One region of the Mangrovibacillus cuniculi genome, then DNA from elsewhere that is predicted to be linked to it. Evidence: riboswitches for the same ligand, from Rfam matches in the RefSeq annotation. Region 1 holds a riboswitch; each other region holds the start of a gene.
The links. A riboswitch is a leader RNA that binds a small molecule or an ion and turns the genes downstream of it on or off. The one in region 1 is predicted to bind cyclic di-GMP.

Region 1 (4,105 bases):
GTAGAAAAATTGGTTGCTTATGACCGAAATGAAGCTCCAATTGCTCAAATATTCGGTCCATCCCAAACTCCAAGATTAAATTTACTTACTTGTACAGGTATTTATGATCGCTCCATCCAAGAGCATGAAGAGAGATTAGTTGTCTATACAACTTTAATTGAAGGATAACGTAAGGTTGCTAAAACATAGGTTTTTGCAACCCTTTTTTTGGAAAGTGAGTTAAAAACTACTTAAAATTCCTACGTGATATCTTTTATCATTAAATAAGCATCTTCTCCCCTAACAATATCCATTATTTACAACTATCTAAAACGTAAATTTACCTAGTCTACTACATAAACCGCTTTCAATTAGACATACTAATTTTACGGAAACCGTTTCCAAAAAAGTTAAATTGTAATCTTGATGAAACATAATTAAATAAAATGTCGAAATATGTCTTGTTATTTAGGCGCTTTCATAGTAATCTTTAGACATCAGACGTCTAGTCATAGAAAAGAAAGGTGGACATCATATGAATATTCTTTGGGGATTAGCTGGTATTGCTGTTATTTTAGGAATTGGATTCTTATTTTCATCAGCAAAGTCAAAAATCAGCCTTCGTACAGTGTTTGGTGGTTTAGCATTACAGTTAATATTTGCTTTTCTAATCTTAGGTTGGGAACGCGGATTTAGCGGTTTAAAGAAATTCACTGAGTACGTAAATAATGTTATTGGTTACGCCAATGAAGGTGTAAACTTCCTATTCGGTGGACTTTACTCAGAGCAATCCGGAATTGCATTCGTTTTTGCTTTTAATGTTCTTCCAACGGTAATTTTCTTCTCTGCATTAATCTCTGTCCTTTATTATTTAAAAGTTATGCAAGTCATCATTAAATTCTTAGGTGGCGGATTATCGTTCCTATTAGGTACTCGTAAAGCAGAATCTATGTCAGCTGCTGCGAACATTTTTGTTGGACAAACGGAAGCTCCTCTTGTCGTGCGTCCTTATTTACCAAAGATGACTCAATCAGAACTTTTCGCTGTAATGACAGGGGGACTTGCATCAGTTGCTGGTTCCGTGTTAATTGGATACTCTTTACTAGGTGTTCCTCTTGAGTACCTGCTTGCTGCATCATTCATGGCTGCACCTGCTGGACTAATTATGGCAAAATTATTTGTTCCTGAAACATCTACTGAACCAGAACCAGCAGAATTTGAAATGGAAGTTGATTCTGAATCGACGAACGTTATCGACGCTGCTGCTCGCGGTGCAAGTGTTGGTCTTCAATTAGCTCTTAATATCGGAGCAATGTTACTTGCATTTATTGCAATCGTAGCACTTTTAAATGGTATTTTAGGTGGAATTGGTGGTTGGTTCGGCTTTGAAAACCTATCACTTGAATTAATCCTTGGTTATGTATTTGCTCCATTAGCTTTTGCTATTGGTGTACCTTGGTCAGAAGCTGTACAAGCTGGTAACTTTATTGGTCAAAAAATTGTTATCAATGAATTCGTTGCTTACTCTGCATTTGCTCCGCAAATTGGAGAATTATCAGCTAAGACTGTAGCAATAATCAGCTTCGCATTGTGTGGATTCGCAAACCTATCTTCTCTTGCAATCCTACTAGGAGGATTAGGAGAACTTGCTCCAAGTCGTCGTAAAGACATCGCTCGTATGGGTGTACGTGCAGTTATTGCCGGTGCACTTGCTTCTTTACTAAGTGCGGCAATCGCAGGAATGTTTATTGGATAATAAAAAGTCCCTTGAAGAGTCATTCTTCAAGGGCTTTTTTTGATTCACTACCATGAATTAAGGATGTCTTCTATTAAAGACACCCTTGTATTTTTACATTTATATTTCCAAGCATCCGAACAAATTAACTACCTTTTACCGTTACCTCATTATATAATACTGCTTGATTTTTACCCATATTCTTCGCTTTGTATAGAAGTTGATCTGCTCTATCTACGAGTTCAGTGGGTGTCATTGTTGTAGGACCTCGCTCTACCCCAAATGACATAGAAATGATAATATCTTTGGAGCAAACTTCTGTGTTTTGAATATATCGATACATATCTTTCATAAATACATCGATTTTAATATTACCATCTACTAGAAAAGCAAATTCTTCTCCACCGTATCTATAAGCTCGACATGCGTACCGCTTCATCAATTCTGAAAATGTAACTCCTAGCGATTTTAATAATTCGTCTCCAACTACATGGCCATATTGATCATTCGTTTGTTTAAAGTAATCAATATCACCTAAAACTAAATAAAATGGTTCTTTTTTATGGTTAAATTCTCTCAAATCTTCCTGGAACGTTCTATGGTTGTATAAATTGGTTAGATAATCTATTGCGAGTAATCCAATTGCTCTTTCTTTTTCTCCTAGATGATATCGTTCCCTAATTACAATTAACGAACCAAACAAACCAATAAGCCACATAAAGCAGATATTTAAGCAAAGTATAAAAAGTTCTGTATAACTATCTGTATCATTAAGTAGGTAAACAATAATGTAACCTAGCGAGATAGCAACTGAGCTGATAAAAGCTCCTTTCATCCTCCAATAGATAGTTGCATGCATAACTAAAAAATATGCAATTGGAAAAAGAAAGGTCATGACACCACCAGTTAAAAAGAAAAGCCAAAACATAGCAAGAAAATCAAAAACTACTCCAGCACCTGCTAACTTCTTAAACCAATGTTTGGGCAAGTCTTTCTTTTGTAACACTACTTGTGTAACTGTCATGTAAATAAACCCTAGTATTAAAAGATACGTAAATGATTCTCTAATAATCGGTAAGTTTTCATAAAAAACAGGTACATAAAACAAGAAAATTGCAATAACCAAAAAAATCCAACGAAGCATGGAAAATATAAATTCCGTCTTATGGTCTGATAAATAAATTTTATTCATATATACACGCCTTTACAGAACAACTAAGTACTTTGATAAAATGAAAAAACACCCCTCGAATTAGGATGCTCTAATAACTATATATGAGCAACCCGGCTACCACCTTTCGAAGGCCCGTGGCTTTGCGTCCCCATCTTTCGCATGGGTTTGCCAGTATGTCTTGACACTCTCCTACTATTAGTCTAATCGTTTATTCTACTATTGTCTACTAAAAACCAGTAAGCTTTTACAAATATTTTATTTTTTATTTAGACTATAGAACTATAAAATTGTAATTTTTACCTTAAACACTTTTTAACATCATAGTGGTTTGTACGCTATAGATCCTCTTTGTTGTCCGTATAAGTTAAGAGATCTTTATTCACTATGGTAAGTAGTTATCAAATTTACTTTGGTTAGTTGAGCCTTATTCTCTCCTCACCACTGATACAGCTTGCCTATAAGTGAGTAAACGTTGCTTATACATGAGTGGTATGTAAATTTTCAGAATACATCTACTTTCTTCTATCACCTTTACAGGATACTTCCCTCTTGTTAGCATAATCATGGTAACATTTCAAAGGAGGAGTCGAAATGACTACACTTGTTGAAAAAGAGAAGGAAGAACTAGAATTTCAGCTCTTTCGAATGCAGCAAAATATGGAACGATTAAAAGAAAAAAATAATATTAAAGGAATTGCACAAGATAAGCAAGATAATTGGGTAATTGTTTACACCAATGAAAATCAGCATCAATGTAACGTGATGATTCAAGATTGTCAAACACCTTATCGCGGTGCATGGGACTTCTTAATTCAAGCTACATTTACAGAAAGTGGTCACATGAAGATTGGCGATATTAAAGGACCTTCAAACAAAGGTTACGGATCAATTGCCATGGATGAATTAAAGCAGATTGCTCTTGAGCGAAATGTAAAAGGCATTAAAGGTGATTTAGCAGAAAGAGACTGGGATCACATCGATCGTTTAATTCATTTCTATGAAAAACACTCCTTTGACATCGAAGTTAATGAACAAAAGAGAGAAGGAGACATCTACTGGTCCCCTTCCCACTTTTAAAAATAATACTGTATGTCTTTAGGTGTTTTTCCAAGTACTTTTACCCACCAAGGCTTTTCAGTTAAATCCTGTTCCGTTATGCGAGTAGCAAATTGCTCATTGTTCAGATAAACCTCTCTGAAGCGTTGATTGATTTCCTG
Region 2 (4,105 bases), 1.4 Mb from region 1:
ATTCTCATCACTTCTGGACCTTGGTTGGTGACAATACTAACCTTGGCATTCTTACAGTGGGGGATGCTAAGGGATGGAGCGAATTTACTGACAAAAGAGCTATTTGTTGTGAGTGTGTCCTACACCTTTGTTTTCTCTCAAGTTATCTTTATGTCCTTACAACTTTTTGTTACGAGATATGTGGCAGACCTATTTTATGAGAAAAAAATGAATGATGTCTTTTCATCCAGTATTGGATTAATGAAGGTAACGGTAGTAGCAGCCTTGTTATTGTGGCTACCTTTTGCCTTATTGACTCCTATTCCCTTCTGGTATGATTGGTTGTTACTTTTACTTTTCTTAACAATGAACTTAATTTGGGTGCTGTTTCTATATAGTAATGCTATGAAGACGTATCAATATGTCATTCGAGCTTTTGCAGTAGGAGCTGGAATCATTGTCCTAAGCTATATCTTACTACCATTTGATCGGTGGTTATCCTATATGACTCCGCTACAAGGAGCTGCAATCATGCTTGTGGTTTTCTTATGCGGGATGTTGACCACTTTTTGTATGCTTTTATACAACATGTTAAGAAGTTTTCCAGATCGAAATTCTAAGCGTCCGTTTGCAGCGTTAGCTTATGCAAAGAAGTATCCTGCTTTAGTAATTACTGGAGTTTCGTATGGGATTGGCTTATGGGTTCATAACGGCATTATCTGGTTTGGGGAAGGGGCAATCCTATTAGAAGGAACATTTCGTTATCATCCGTCTTATGATACAGCAGTGTTTTGGTCTTTTTTATCCATTATTCCTACCATGATGATGTTTGTGATTTCTATTGAAACAAGATTTTATGAAAGATACTGGTCGTTTTACGGGTATATAAACGAAGGAGGAAGCCTGGAGCAAATTAAAGAAAGTAAATCTTCCATGTTACGGGTGCTAAGAGAGGAAGTCATTCGACTGGTGAGAACACAGGGTCTCTTTTCTTTTCTACTACTCTTGTTACTTCCTACAATGGTAAGTATTTTTGAGCTTAGTGGTAAATACTATGATATTTTACCGATGACCATTATAGGCGTTTTTTCTACTAGTTTAGTCTTATCGTTTTCTCTATTGCTACTCTATTTTGACGATCGAAAGGGAGCAGCATACACGAATCTCTTATTTTTAGTTGGGATTGCTAGTGTGACAGCATTCTTATTACCTTTTGGAATTGATTGGTACGGAGTTGGTTTTGCCATTGGTGCCACGCTTTCCTTCTTATTTGGTGCACTTCGTTTACAATACTATGTGAAAGATGCAGATTATTATATCTTTATGAGAAAAGAAGTTTCGTAATTTTTCAAAAAATACTAGTCAATATCCTGCACAAAAGGATAGAATAAGACATATAGTACATTATAATTAAATACTAGTTGGTGATGGGCAAACTTGGTGAAAGCCAAGGACGCAAAGACATGGGTCTTCGATTCTATTAGAATAAAGATCGCCAGTCTGCGAAACCACCCATCCCTCGGTAAATTGGAGGGATTTTTGATGAAGAAGTTAGCTTCTTTATTGATGTTGATTGTTTTATTTCTTGTGAGCAGCTTTACTGGACATGCTTACGAAGGGAAAGCAGTGAATGTATTGGCAGGAGTAGAAAGTTATAAAATCTTTTATAATACACCTAATAGTAAAATAATAGAAAAACTACGTACCTATGATCTAGTCATTATTGAACCACAGTTATACACAAAAGAGCAGATTGACTATATTCAATCTAGTGGAACGATTGTGATGGGATACATCGGAGTAATGGAAACACCGATGTGGAACCAACGTCGTGTAAAATTACTAGAACCAACAGATTATTACCATAAAAACGGACAGCGTATCCATTACCCACAATGGGATTCCTACTACATGGACATTACGAAACCTCACTTCCAACAAGTTCTGCTAGATGAAGTACAAGAGCAGATCGTTGCGAAAGGATTTGACGGAGCTTTCCTGGATACGGTGGGAAATATAGATAACGAACATTTTTGGACAGATAAACCACAGTACTATGTTCAATTAAACGGATTATTAACTTTCTTGGAAGAGTTGACTACAACTTATCAAGAGCTTTTATATATTCAGAACTGGGGTATGGAAACGATTATGCATACACACCAGTACATGGACGGATTTATGTGGGAAGGGTTTAATTACAACGTAGTGAAAAAAGATGAGTGGGCACAAAATCAAATTAGTCGTTTAACAAGATTGCAAGAAGAAACAGAAACAAGAATATTAACGGTTTCTTTTGAAACAGAGAAAAAGAGTACAAAATATGCTAAGAAGTTTGGGTTTGCCCACTATCACGAGAAGAAATCATACGATGAATTTTAATAAAGTAGGTAGAGACAAGGAAAAGTCTCTACCTATTTTTTATTTTACCTACTCCATAACGCTATTAATGTGTTACAATATTTATAAATATGACATACTAATTTAAGGGGCGATACACAATGGAACGAAGTCTTTCGATGGAATTAGTACGAGTAACAGAAGCGGCAGCACTTGCAAGTGGGCGTTGGATGGGGCGCGGCTGCAAAAATGAGGCAGATGAAGCCGCAACTTCCGCCATGCGCGATGTGTTTGATACAGTTCCAATGAAAGGAACGGTTGTAATTGGGGAAGGAGAAATGGATGAGGCACCAATGCTATACATTGGGGAGAAACTTGGAACTGGTTACGGGCCTCGAGTGGACGTTGCAGTCGATCCGCTAGAAGGAACCAATATTGTTGCTTCTGGTGGCTGGAATGCGCTGGCAGTTCTAGCAATAGCGGACCACGGTAACCTTTTACATGCACCCGATATGTACATGGACAAAATAGCAGTTGGCCCTGAAGCAGTTGGGCTGATTGACATTGACGCTTCTATTGAAGATAACGTGAAAGCGGTAGCTAGAGCAAAAGGAAAAGATTTAGAGGATATCGTTGCGACGATTTTACAAAGAGACCGTCATGCGGAAACAATCGCAGAATTACGAAGGTTAGGTGTTCGTATCAAATTAATTCAAGATGGTGACGTTGCAGGTGCTATTAACACGGCATTTGACCATACTGGCGTCGATATTTTATTTGGATCAGGAGGTGCCCCAGAAGGAGTCATTGCCGCGGTCGCTCTAAAATGCCTAGGTGGTGAAATCCAAGGACGTCTTCTTCCGCAACATGAGGAGGAACTATCTCGTTGTGTCAGAATGGGAATTGATCCTGATAGAGTTTTGAGAATGAGTGATTTAGTCAGAGGGGACGACGCCATTTTTGCAGCGACTGGAGTAACAGACGGAGAACTCCTTCGCGGTGTACAGTTTAAAGGTACCTATGGAGAGACTCATTCACTAGTCATGCGAGCAAAATCTGGTACGGTACGCTTCATTGACGGTCGTCATTCTCTGAAAAAGAAACCAAATCTCGTGATTAAATAAAGGGATTTTAAAAAGTAAATCGAATTACATATAGGAAGGGAGCGTTTACATTTTGTTAAAGGCTTCCTTCCTATTGATTCTTCCCACACCATAGATGTACAATATAAGAGCTACGAATACGTCTTCTTTGGACAACATCTTCCTAGCTTCTACTCGTTTTTACCTTCCTTATATATCTAATAGAAATCCAAACAAACCTATTCCAATTACCTATCGTATGGAGTAAATATTTGAAAAGCGTGGTGTCATGATGGCGGAATTAACCATCTCCAACTTAGAAAACATGAAATTAAAAGAGCTTTATGAGCTTGCAAAAGGCTTAAAAATCTCTTATTACAGTAAATTAACCAAAAAAGAATTAATCTTTGCTATTTTAAAAAGTCGTGCAGAACAAGAAGGTTTCTTTTTCATGGAAGGTGTTTTAGAAATCATTCAGTCAGAAGGCTTTGGATTCCTACGTCCTATTAACTATTCTGCGAGTTCAGAAGATATCTATATTTCTGCGTCTCAAATCCGCCGTTTTGACTTACGTAACGGAGACAGAGTGTCAGGAAAAGTTCGTCCTCCTAAAGAGAACGAGCGTTATTTCGGACTTCTATATGTAGAAGCAGTTAATGGAGAAGATCCAGACTCGGCAAAAGAACGTGTGCATTTCCCTGCCT
Region 3 (4,105 bases), 1.5 Mb from region 1:
ACAATAGATGTACCTGTAGCTACTACTTGGCTATATAAAAAAATTCCCAAAGAGAAAATATTAAGAGTTCATAAGATATTTTTCACTAACTTTTCAGATAGAGCAAAGAATGACTATTTTGGCTTTTAATTTGAGATGAAAAATCCAAATATATTATACATTTAAAATGAGAAAGGAAGAGGCTACTATGTCATTCGGTTTCACTATTGATTCTAAAAAACGTTATGATGCGTTTCTAAGAAAAGTAGTAGAAAACAAAAAAGTTTGGGGCTTAGAACACAACGGAATGTGGTGTGTATGCGAATCTACTGAATATGAAGATACACTAGTTATGCCATTTTGGTCTGATGAAGCATATGCTCGTCAGTGCAATATCAATGAGTGGTCCCATTATAAACCAACTCCAATACCATTAGAGATATTCTTAAGTAATTGGATATACGGAATGAACGAAGAGGGACACATGGTTGGAGTAAATTGGAACTCTAAGCTAATTGGAGTTGAAGTGGAACCATTTGATTTACTTGACGAGATAGAAAGGAGATTAGCCAACAACTAATTAGTTTTTGTTTTTACTAATGTACGATGATCCACCATCTCATCAGGAATGGCAACATCAATGGCTTTTTCTAAAGCATGTACTAACTAATACATACTCGTTTCTTTATAAGTAACTAAATAGTACTCAAACACACTAGCAGTTAAGTTCTCTAAAGCTACCACGTCCCTTCAGCAAGATCAACGACATTATCGGGAAGTTACAATTATCCGCTCTTATTGTTAGGTGAAGTTAAAAGTGGGGTGGTATAAGGAAGTCCTGCCCTTGGTAAGGCTTTAATATGTGACAAATAAGTGAGAATTGGGATTTGTCACTCTGTCTATTATTCCATTTTTTATAGAAATTTGTCTTTATGCATGTATCTAAAAATTAGTTCAAATAGTAAAATTACTTTATGGTTAAGGGGAATGATGCACTTGAGAATATATAGAGGTGAAAAGAATGGGAGATTTGCTATCAGGTAAAGAAAAAGATGACCAGATGGAGCCAGTCAATAGTCTATCCACAAAGGATACAATTTTAGGATGCCTTGCTACAGTCCTTATCGGGATATTTGGATTATCGGTCATTTTGTTGATATTTTGGGGACCTGGCTTATTTAAAGATCATATTATAAAGCCAGATGAAGCTATTTTTATATCTGGTCAATACAATCTATCACTGTTAGTTATGATATTTATCATCTTGTGGATATTTGCATGCATATATTGGGTTAGAGGTGTAAAAAGATTTCTTACATTCATGACTGTGCCTTTTACTGCTTATATATTACTCTTTTTCAATTATCATATAGGCGTACTTGAAGGTATACATAAAAACTCGTATTTCCAACTTACTTCTTCATTTGTGGAATGGGGAGAAATGGATGAAGTAGCTTTTATACCGGACTACACTACTGGGAGAAAGGAAACAACCTTTAATATTAAGTTAGTTTATATGGTAGATAAAAAATCTTACTGGGTTGATAGTGTTAACCTAGAAGACCTGTTAAGACTAAAGGAGTTGTTGGAACAACAAGGTGATGTCCCTGTTTTTATCTATCCTTTAGACAAAGGTGATCTTTCTAAGTTAGAAGATGTAAGAGAAGAAAATAATGAATACTATAAAAGGATATTGGATTTCATAGAAGTTAAGGATATAAGAAAATATCCAAAAGAACATATATTGGTGAACGAATCTTTTTATTAAGAACAACTAAAAATGTTAAAGACACAAACTATAACATTTTTAATATCCTCTAATGAAGACAGGGAGTGTGTTTTACGAAGATTAATATGTTAGTAAGAAATATCTCCTATAAATTATATCTAAAAATCTAGTAAAACATAACATGATACCTATCCCTGTCTCTCAATATGGAAGGCCTCCCTTTTGGAGAGCTTTGATATGGAAAATATTAGTGAGACGAGGGACCTGTCCCTCTGTCTCAATTTTTATTGCCCCGTATGTTCCTTTCACCGCTCCATCAATAAATTGGCCTGCATTATCCATAGCAACTACGGATGCTTTCTCAATACCGTCACCTACTTCAGTAAGCCACTTAGAATCAACCGTCTTTCCAACTAAATTTACTCCTCCACCAATGATGCTTCCTCCTACTGTTCCTACACCTTTACCGATTGAGCGAAATAATGACATGTTTTTTCCGCCTTTCTACTTCATCTCCGTTTTGGAGATTTCATGTACTGTTCTTATACAAAAAGCCCCTACTCTACATAGGGGCGCAGTTAATCAATCTATCTGATTGCAACTGGCTGGCATACCCGTACGGATTTAGCCCCTTTAGCTTTGCGTCTCACTTTTTCAAGTAATTTGCCTATTCAATTAGTGTATTTTTACCTATGTATATAGTATTACCCAAATAAAGTTATAACAAGAAATTTTTTGAAAATAAATAGGGTTAACTTCATATTTCTTAATGACACTATGATTTCTTTTGGAGTTTTGTAAACGCTAGAATAAAATTGACACTTTTTGCTCAGTTTGAATCTATTCATCCATTTCTAGATGGGAATGGAAGATTGGGTAGGATTCTAATTGCCCTCTATCTATTACAAACAAAAATAATTGAAACGCCTTTTTTCTTTTTAAGTGAAGAGTTAGAAAAAGAAAAGTTTAGATATTATAGTATGTTAAACGGGGTCAGAGGTATTGGAAAAAAAGAACCTGATTGGGCAAGTTGGATTACATTCTTCTTAGATACTGCGGAGAGAATGGCAAAACACCAATTTGCAAAACTAGATGAGGCAGAAAACTTATATGAAGGAGGGCTTCAGTCATTTGAACAGCCTTCTATTGCTAAAGTGTGGGGAGCCATGTTTGAAGTCCCAATAGCAACAGTACCTCAACTAGAAAAAATAACTGGATTAGCGCAGGGAACCATTAGAAAAAGTCTTTCCTATCTAGTAGAAAAGAACATGATCTTCACAGATGAGCGTATACGTCATAAACGTTACTATCATTATGATCTTATACGGATAATGACAGAATAGGACATCGGGGACAGGAACTGTGTCTTTCCAAAAATACAAAAAAAATCAAGGTTGTAACCTTTTAGAATATGTAAAAAATTGGTGAGACGAGGGACCTGTCCCTCTGTCTCAAAAAACTTGGATTACAACGGCGACGTTTTTTGTACGTTGGTTGATCCATTATCGGAGAAAGACCACTTATTGAAAAAGCTTGCTATTCTTCTTTCGTATCAAAATAGACATAGACATACAAAGTTCCTTATTTATGAGAGACTATTAACCATGCTTTCTCATACAGAAATCTGTCAGCTTAGTGGCATTAGCCCAAGTAAGTTAAAAGATTTCTATGATTTGATAAGCATGTCTAGCTCAGAATTAGATTACTATCGATACCTGGGAGTCGAACAGCTGATGTTAAAGCTGAAAAACAGAAAAGGATTAACGGTTCAGGAGACGAGGGTATTAACACAATTAATTCTCAATAAAGAAATAAGTGGTAAACAATTAGACGAATATTTTGTGCTAAGAAAGTATATCCCTCTCCATCATAATGACATAATTGCCACTAACCAAGTCTCTTATTTGGTTGACAGATCTATTATAAGAAATAATCATGTAGTTGCTGCGACGCTGTATTTTCAAAAGATGTATAGAGCTTCCCCTCCACCTTGGGATAAGCCAACCGATGATCCTGGTGATTGGCTGAATTAGCCTCACTGTTTATGACCACTTTCTATTTTAATGACAAGGAAGCCCTGCCATTTGGCAGGGCTTTAATATGTAAATAATTGGTGAGACGAGGGACCTGTCCCTCTGTCTCAGGCACCCGTTCTTCAAAAAATGTTCAAAAACAATGAAAATAAAGAACATTTTTCAGTGGCCTCCATCTGTCCTTGTGTCCCGATAAAGTAAAGCAGGAAGACCCTGCTTTACTGGAGATTATTATGTTGGTCCCTAATATTTATGATAAGTTTTTTGCATTTATCAATGCCTTCAAAAAACTCATCTCTTTCATTCTGACTAGCCCGTTTTTCGTGATAGGCATCAATTTTGGAAAGAAGCCATTGTAGTCTAG

Region 2: another riboswitch for cyclic di-GMP. It lies ahead of G8O30_RS12575 (glycoside hydrolase family 191 protein); the one in region 1 lies ahead of G8O30_RS03660 (GGDEF domain-containing protein).
Region 3: another riboswitch for cyclic di-GMP. It lies ahead of G8O30_RS12105 (hypothetical protein); the one in region 1 lies ahead of G8O30_RS03660 (GGDEF domain-containing protein).

Annotation. Positions count from the first base shown of each region.
Region 1 covers NZ_CP049742.1:709,973-714,077, reverse strand. The annotation lists gene G8O30_RS03670 (class F sortase) at 1-168, shown strand, start outside; gene G8O30_RS03665 (NupC/NupG family nucleoside CNT transporter) at 515-1,735, shown strand; gene G8O30_RS03660 (GGDEF domain-containing protein) at 1,860-2,906, opposite strand; cyclic di-GMP riboswitch class I at 2,990-3,068, opposite strand; gene G8O30_RS03655 (GNAT family protein) at 3,480-3,965, shown strand; gene G8O30_RS03650 (phospholipase D-like domain-containing protein) at 3,962-4,105, opposite strand, start outside.
Region 2 covers NZ_CP049742.1:2,478,063-2,482,167, reverse strand. The annotation lists gene pelG (exopolysaccharide Pel transporter PelG) at 1-1,323, shown strand, start outside; cyclic di-GMP riboswitch class I at 1,400-1,487, shown strand; gene G8O30_RS12575 (glycoside hydrolase family 191 protein) at 1,522-2,361, shown strand; gene glpX (class II fructose-bisphosphatase) at 2,481-3,443, shown strand; gene rho (transcription termination factor Rho) at 3,694-4,105, shown strand, end outside.
Region 3 covers NZ_CP049742.1:2,387,146-2,391,250, forward strand. The annotation lists gene G8O30_RS12090 (hypothetical protein) at 1-129, shown strand, start outside; gene G8O30_RS12095 (DUF2750 domain-containing protein) at 188-559, shown strand; gene G8O30_RS12100 (hypothetical protein) at 1,001-1,747, shown strand; gene G8O30_RS12105 (hypothetical protein) at 1,910-2,197, opposite strand; cyclic di-GMP riboswitch class I at 2,302-2,386, opposite strand; partial or broken gene G8O30_RS16320 (hypothetical protein) at 2,524-2,574, shown strand; gene G8O30_RS12110 (Fic family protein) at 2,581-3,051, shown strand; gene G8O30_RS12115 (hypothetical protein) at 3,232-3,741, shown strand; gene G8O30_RS12120 (hypothetical protein) at 3,960-4,105, opposite strand, start outside.